3 regions of the Streptomyces sp. NPDC058246 genome follow, and region 1 is predicted to be linked to each of the others. Evidence: riboswitches for the same ligand, from Rfam matches in the RefSeq annotation. Region 1 holds a riboswitch; each other region holds the start of a gene.
The links. A riboswitch is a leader RNA that binds a small molecule or an ion and turns the genes downstream of it on or off. The one in region 1 is predicted to bind S-adenosylmethionine.
Positions count from the first base shown of each region.

Region 2: it holds a riboswitch for S-adenosylmethionine, as region 1 does, so the genes downstream of both, ACFVXA_RS12735 (aminotransferase class V-fold PLP-dependent enzyme) here and ACFVXA_RS35995 (amino acid ABC transporter permease) in region 1, are expected to answer to the same signal.
Region 3: it holds a riboswitch for S-adenosylmethionine, as region 1 does, so the genes downstream of both, thrC (threonine synthase) here and ACFVXA_RS35995 (amino acid ABC transporter permease) in region 1, are expected to answer to the same signal.

Region 1 is NZ_JBHVWZ010000039.1:53,380-55,635, forward strand. Features, by position in the region: gene ACFVXA_RS35985 (glutathione S-transferase C-terminal domain-containing protein) at 1-77, opposite strand, end outside; gene ACFVXA_RS35990 (putative leader peptide) at 257-322, opposite strand; SAM riboswitch class IV at 359-505, opposite strand; SAM riboswitch class IV at 634-742, shown strand; gene ACFVXA_RS35995 (amino acid ABC transporter permease) at 1,075-2,055, shown strand; gene ACFVXA_RS36000 (amino acid ABC transporter ATP-binding protein) at 2,052-2,256, shown strand, end outside.
Region 2 is NZ_JBHVWZ010000007.1:47,646-49,901, forward strand. Features, by position in the region: gene trpD (anthranilate phosphoribosyltransferase) at 1-628, shown strand, start outside; SAM riboswitch class IV at 838-954, shown strand; gene ACFVXA_RS12735 (aminotransferase class V-fold PLP-dependent enzyme) at 1,143-2,256, shown strand, end outside.
Region 3 is NZ_JBHVWZ010000008.1:157,672-159,927, forward strand. Features, by position in the region: gene thrC (threonine synthase) at 1-904, opposite strand, end outside; SAM riboswitch class I at 922-1,078, opposite strand; gene ACFVXA_RS14695 (glucosyl-3-phosphoglycerate synthase) at 1,269-2,213, shown strand.

The DNA.
Region 1 (2,256 bases):
CAGGAGCGAACGGTGCTGCCGGATGTCGCAACCGGGCACGGTGCGGGCGGAGTTGACGCGCAGGTGTCTGTGGCCACCGAGGCCGGGGCGTCTGTGCCGGCCGGGCTGGCACACGTGCCGGAGGTGCCTGGGTTTGCGGCGCGCGAAACTGTCTTGGGCATGACTCTCCAGGGGAACGACGAAGCCCCGGCCGCCTCATGGGCGGCAGCGGCGGAACGGAGTGACTGCGCTTGCGTACCGGCTCGGAGCGGCCGGACTAGTACGCGCTGGAGACCCGCAACAAGTCGATGTGCAGACGTCTCGTCAGGTTGTTCCTGGGCATTCCCACCGGTCCCGCTTCCAGGGCCCGCGAGTTGCGAGACCACGCTTGTCCCGCCGCACCGGCGGGACCCGGTCGTCACCCGGGGCACCCCGTCGCGGTGGAAGGGTTGCCTGTCAGCGGGCCGGGGCCGATCACCGCGTCGCGCAGCGAAGGCTGCGGGACGAGGCGCTGACAATCGTGACCGTCCTCGTCAGTGTCAGTGCACCGTACGAAGCCGTCAAGAAGGCGTGTAGCCGGTCTCACCACGTGGTCATTCGGGCCGGAACACGTTGACATCGGTTTCCCGGCGTGCCTAACTTACGCCGCAGATCGGTCATGAGTGTCAGCGACAAGCCCTGGCTCGCTGGCCGGCAACCCTCGCGACGCGGTGGGGTGCCCCAGGTGACGACCGGACCGGAAGGCTTTCGGTAAGCGCGAGCCGCCCACGGGCGGGGAACAGTGACGGAGACGGCGATGGACGCAGCTTCGAGGACGGCCGCACGACGGCCCCACGGCTGCGTCCTGCTGTGCGCGAACCGCTGCGTCGACCTGCTCCGCGTCAACAGTGCCCTGTGTACCGCTGCGGGCTGTCCCCGCTGTCAAGGCTGACGGCGTTCTGAACCCCTGACGCGCACCGCTGCCGCGGTGTGCCCTCTGCCCGCCCAGCCCCCGGTACCGGCGTCCTCCCGCTCTGCGTCATCCGCGGCCGTCCCCTGCGCGCCGCGGTGCCGCCCACGCCGCGCCCCGGGGTGTCCGACTCCGCTGGAGCCCTCATGAGTGAACCCCCTGGCGTGGCCGTGTCCGTTGCCGAGGCACCGCCCGCCGACTCCCCGGCGAAGCCGCTCACCGCGCAACGCGTGCTGCCGCTGCGCAGGCCGGGCCGCTGGATCAGCACGGCCGTCGTCCTGGTCCTGGTCGCCCAGATCATCCACGGCCTGGCCACGAACCCCTTCTACCAGTGGGACCGCTTCCGCTACTGGTTCCTGCGGCCCACCATTCTCGACGGCCTCGTCATCACCCTCGAAGTGGCCGCGCTCAGCGCGGTGTTGGGGCTGCTCGGCGGGGTCCTGCTCGCCCTCGCCAGGCTCTCCGGGAGCCCGGTGCTGCGCGCGGTGAGCTGGGTGTACACCTGGCTGTTCCGCTCCGTGCCGCTGATCGTCGTGCTGATCTTCCTCTACAACTTCAGTGCCCTGTACAAGACGTTGAGCCTCGGCGTGCCGTTCGGGCCGGCCTTCGTCAGCTTCGACGAGTCGCGGCTCGCCACCGACATGACGGTCGCCGTCATCGGCCTCAGCCTCAACGAGGCGGCCTACGCCTCCGAGGTCGTCCGCGGCGGCATCCTCTCCGTCGACCAGGGCCAGCACGAGGCGGCCGCCGCGCTCGGCCTGCCGAAGACGTACCAGTTCACCCGGATCGTCTTTCCCCAGGCGCTCAGGTCCATCACGCCGAACTACGTCAACCAGCTGATCGGCCTGATCAAGGGCACCTCCCTGGTGTTCTACGTGTCGCTGCTCGACCTGTTCGGCTCGGTGCAGACGATGGGCAGCACCTATCCCGGCGACATCGTGCCGCTGCTGCTGGTCGCCACCGTCTGGTACCTGATCCTCACGAGCGCCGTGTCCGTCGTCCAGTTCTACGTCGAGCGGTACTTCGCCCGGGGCGCGACGCGCACCCTGCCGCCGACGCCGCTGCAGAAGCTGCGGGCCGGCCTGAGTGATCTGCGGGCCCGGCTGCGCAAGGAGGCCGCCGTATGACTCCCGCCCAGACCCTCGACGCGCGTCCCGCCGCCCTCGAGGTCCACGACGTGCACAAGTGGTACGGCGCACACCGGGTGCTCGACGGCGTCGACCTGACGGTGCGGCCCGGCGAGGTCACCGTCATCCTCGGCCCGTCCGGCTCCGGCAAGTCGACGCTGCTGCGGGTGATCAACCACCTGGAGAAGCCCGAAGTCGGGT
Region 2 (2,256 bases), on a different contig from region 1:
CCTGTCGCCCGAGCGGGTCGCGCAGGTGGTGGAGGAGGCCGGGATCACCTTCTGCTTCGCGGCCAAGTTCCATCCCTCGATGCGGTTCGTCGGCGCGGTGCGGCGGGACCTGGGGATTCCGACCTCGTTCAACCTGCTCGGCCCGCTGACCAACCCCGCCCGGGTCACCGCCTCGGCGATCGGCTGTTTCGACACCCGGATGGCGGGGCTCATCGCCGGCGTGCTGGCCGAGCGTGGGTCGTCCGCGCTGGTGTTCCGGGGCGACGACGGCCTCGACGAGCTGACGACCACGGCCACCTCCCGGGTGTGGATCGTCCGCGACGGCAAGGTGACCGAGGAGGCCTTCGACCCGCGCGACGTCGGCCTCGAGGTGGTGCCGGTGGAGGCGCTGCGGGGTGCCGACCCCGAGTACAACGCCGGGGTCGCGCGGCGGCTCCTGGACGGCGAGACGGGGCCGGTACGGGACGCGGTGCTGCTGAACTCGGCGGCGGCGCTGGTGGCCCTGTCGCCGGGCGACGGGCCGCTGGTGGATCAGATCCGGGGGGCGATGACTCGGGCGGCCGAGGCCATCGACTCGGGCACCGCGAAACGGACCCTCGACCGCTGGGTGGCGGCCAGCAACGCGTAGCGCTTGTTCCGCCCCCTCCGCCCCTACCCGTCCCCTCTTCTGGGGCCGCGCCCTTCTGGGGCCGCGCCCCAGACCCCGCCGGGTTGTTCTCCGGCTGCGGACGGGTGGGGGCTGGTCGCGTAGTTCCCCGCGCCCCTTACGGCCCCCGGCGTCCCGGTATCCGGACACGGGGGTTGCGTGGGGAAGATCGTATGGCAAGATGCTGGGCAGGTCATGAGCGACAGCCATCAGGCCCCGGCCGGCTGTCCGGCAACCCTCCGTCCGTGGCGGGGTGCCCCGGGTGAAGACCAGGCCGTAGGCAGCGAGGTCTACGGCAAGCGCGGACCCCTCGCCCTCATCTGAGTGGACAAGCCCAGGGGTCCTGGTCGTTCGAGGGAGCCTTCTGTGAGCAAGCGAATGCGATAGGGCGTAGAGCCCCGCCTCCGCATACCCCTTTCACCCTTTCCTGCGCTGAGCCGTACCCCCGTGTACCCGCTCGCGCGGTGATTCCGCCTGCCTCTCACAGGAGCTCGCCATGTCTGTCTCCACCGCTGCCGCCGACCAGTCCGTTTGTACCCCTCTGCCCGTCCTGGGCAGGGATGTGACCGTGCCCCTCGTCACCGGTGGCGAGGTCACCTACGCCGCCCTCGACTACGCCGCCAGCGCCCCGGCCCTGCAGCGGGTGTGGGACGACGTGGCCGCGTACGCCCCGTACTACGGCAGCGTGCACCGCGGCGCCGGGTATCTCTCGCAGCTGTCCACCGACCTGTTCGAGAACGCCCGCAGGACCGTCGCCGAGTTCCTCGACTGCCGGGACGGCGACCAGGTCGTCTTCACCCGCTCCACCACCGACTCGCTCAACCTGCTCGCCGCCACCCTTCCGGCCGACTGCCAGGTCTTCGTCTTCGAGACCGAGCACCACGCCTCGCTGCTGCCCTGGCGGGACGCCCGGGTGACCTACCTGAACGCCCCGCGCACGCCCGAGGAGGCCGTCGCCACCCTGGAGCGCGCCCTCGCCGGCCGGGAGCCGTACGGACCGGCCCTCGTCTGCGTCACGGGTGCGTCCAACGTCACCGGCGAGCTGTGGCCGGTGCGTGAGCTCGCCGCCGCCGCCCACGCGCACGGCGCCCGCGTCGTCCTCGACGCCGCTCAGCTGGCCCCGCACCACGCGGTCTCCGTCCGCGACCTGGACGTCGACTGGGTCGCCTTCTCCGGCCACAAGCTGTACGCGCCCTTCGGCTCCGGCGTGCTCGCGGGCCGTTCCGACTGGCTGCGGGAGGCCGAGCCGTACCTCGCGGGCGGCGGGGCCAGCCGCAAGGTGTCGCGCCGGGAGGACGGGGGAGTGGACGTGGAGTGGCACGAGACCGCCGCCCGTCACGAGGCCGGGTCCCCGAACGTCATCGGCGCGTACTCGATCGCCTCGGCCTGCAAGGCGCTGACCGAGGCCGGGTTCGACTCGTTGGCCGCCCGTGAGCAGCGGCTGATCGCGGCCGTCCGCGCGGGGCTCGCCGAGGTGCCCGAGGTGCGGGTCCTGTCCCTCTTCGGTGACGACGCGCCGCGTGTCGGCGTCATCTCCTTCGTCGTCGAGGGGTGGAACAGCTCGCACTTCGCGGCGGCGCTGTCCGCCGAGTACGGGATCGGGGTGCGCG
Region 3 (2,256 bases), on a different contig from region 1:
CCGCCTTGTAGGCGACGGACACCGGCGAGCAGCCCTCGGCCTGGGCGCCGAAGATCTTGTACGGCTTGTCCTCGACGAGCCCGAGCTTGATCAGCTCCTGGAGACCCTTGTCGATCTTCGTGAGCTGGGATCCGGAGGCGATCGGGACGACCAGCTGGTCGGGGAGCCGCCAGCCGAGCTGCTCGCAGATCTCGTACGCGAGGGTCTTGGAGCCCTCCGCGTAGTACGGCCGCAGGTTGACGTTGACGAAGCCCCAGCCCTCGCCGGCCGGGTCGCCGATCAGCTCGGAGCAGAAGCGGTTCACGTCGTCGTAGTTGCCCTCGATGCCGACGAGTTCGCCGCCGTAGATCGCGGCCATGACGACCTTGCCCTGCTCCAGGTCGTGCGGGATGAACACGCAGGAGCGGAAGCCGGCGCGGGCGGCGGCGGCACCCACGGCACCGGCGAGGTTGCCGGTGGAGGAGCAGGAGAGCGTGGTGAAGTCGAAGGCGCGGGCGGCCTCGATGGCCTGGGCGACCACGCGGTCCTTGAAGGAGTGCGTCGGGTTGCCGGAGTCGTCCTTCACATACAGCCCGCCGGTCACGCCCAGCTCGCGCGCCAGGTTGTCGGCCTTGACGAGCTTGGTCCAGCCGGGGTTGATGTTCGGCTTCTCGGCGACGTCCGCGGGGACGGGCAGGAGCGGCGCGTAGCGCCAGATGTTCGCGGGGCCCGCTTCGATGCGCTTGCGGAGTTCTTCGGTCTCGTAGGCCGAGAAGTCGTACGCGATCTCCAGCGGGCCGAAACACTCCTCGCAGGCGAAGACCGGTCCGAGCGGGACGCGGTGGCCGCACTCGCGGCACGAGAGAGCCGCGGCGGGACCCAGATCGACGGAGTTCGTGGTGCTTGCAACAGTCTGCGCAGCCATGGAGGCGAGGCCCTTTCTCCTCATCTTCCTCACGACGCACTTCGCCGTGAGACGGATTTGGCACCTTCCCTAGCCGGGAGCCTCGCGGAGCGATCGACATCGATCGGTACGAGACCGGCTGGAGGGTTGCCGGGGCTTCAACGGGCCGTATCCCTCTGCCCCTCTGGATGAGCGGTATTCGGTTGTTGAACTATTGAGCACTATGAGTGCCGATGATCTACACCGATGATCTACGCAATGCGATGGTCATCCGCGTTGTTCAAGACTGTAACCGAAGGCCAGGACAGTTGAGATAGTCGTCCGAACCGCGAGATGGATCACACCGTGAGACACCGGGTGATCAGACAGTGAGGAGCCGCAGACTGTGCTGAAGGAAGTCGAGCGCTGGCTGAGCACACGCTCCTGGTCCGTGACCGATCGCCCGCTCCACCAGCTCATGGCCGCGAAGCGCACCACAGGGTCGACGGTCAGCGTCGTACTGCCCGCGCTCAACGAGGAGGAGACCGTCGGCGAGATCGTCGCGGTCATCCGCCACGATCTGATGCAACAGGTGCCCCTCGTCGACGAGATCGTCGTCGTCGACTCGGGCTCGACGGACCGCACCTCCGAGGTGGCCGCCGCCGCGGGCGCGCGGGTCGTGCACCGGGACGAGATCCTGCCGCGCATCCCGACCGTGCCCGGCAAGGGCGAGGTCCTGTGGCGGTCGCTCCTGGTGACGAGCGGGGACATCGTCTGTTTCATCGACGCGGACCTCAAGGAGTTCTCGTCCGACTTCGTCACCGGGATCGTGGGCCCGCTGCTCACCGAGCCCGGCGTGGACCTCGTCAAGGCGATGTACGACCGTCCGCTGGGCGGCGCCGCGGGTCAGGGCGGCCGCGTCACCGAACTGATGGCCCGCCCCCTGCTCAACATGCACTGGCCGCAGCTCGCCGGCTTCGTCCAGCCGCTCGGCGGCGAGTACGCCGCGCGCCGCTCCCTGCTCGAACAGCTCCCCTTCCCCGTCGGGTACGGGGTCGAGCTGGGCATGCTCGTCGACGCCCTGCACCTGGTGGGCCTCGACGCGCTCGCCCAGGTCGACGTGGGCGAGCGCAAGCACCGCCACCAGGACGGCCAGGCCCTTGGCCGCATGTCCGCCGCGATCTACCGCACCGCCCAGCTCCGGCTGGCCCGCGGGCACCTCATCCGCCCGTCGCTCACGCAGTTCGAGCGGGGCGAGGAGGGCTTCGAGCCGCGCACCTACTCCGTGGACACGGAGGAACGTCCGCCGATGGTGGAAATCTCCGAATACGTGAAACGGAGGGCCGCGTAGGACACGCCCCGTCAGGGGCGCGGGGCTGTGACATACGCGGCTG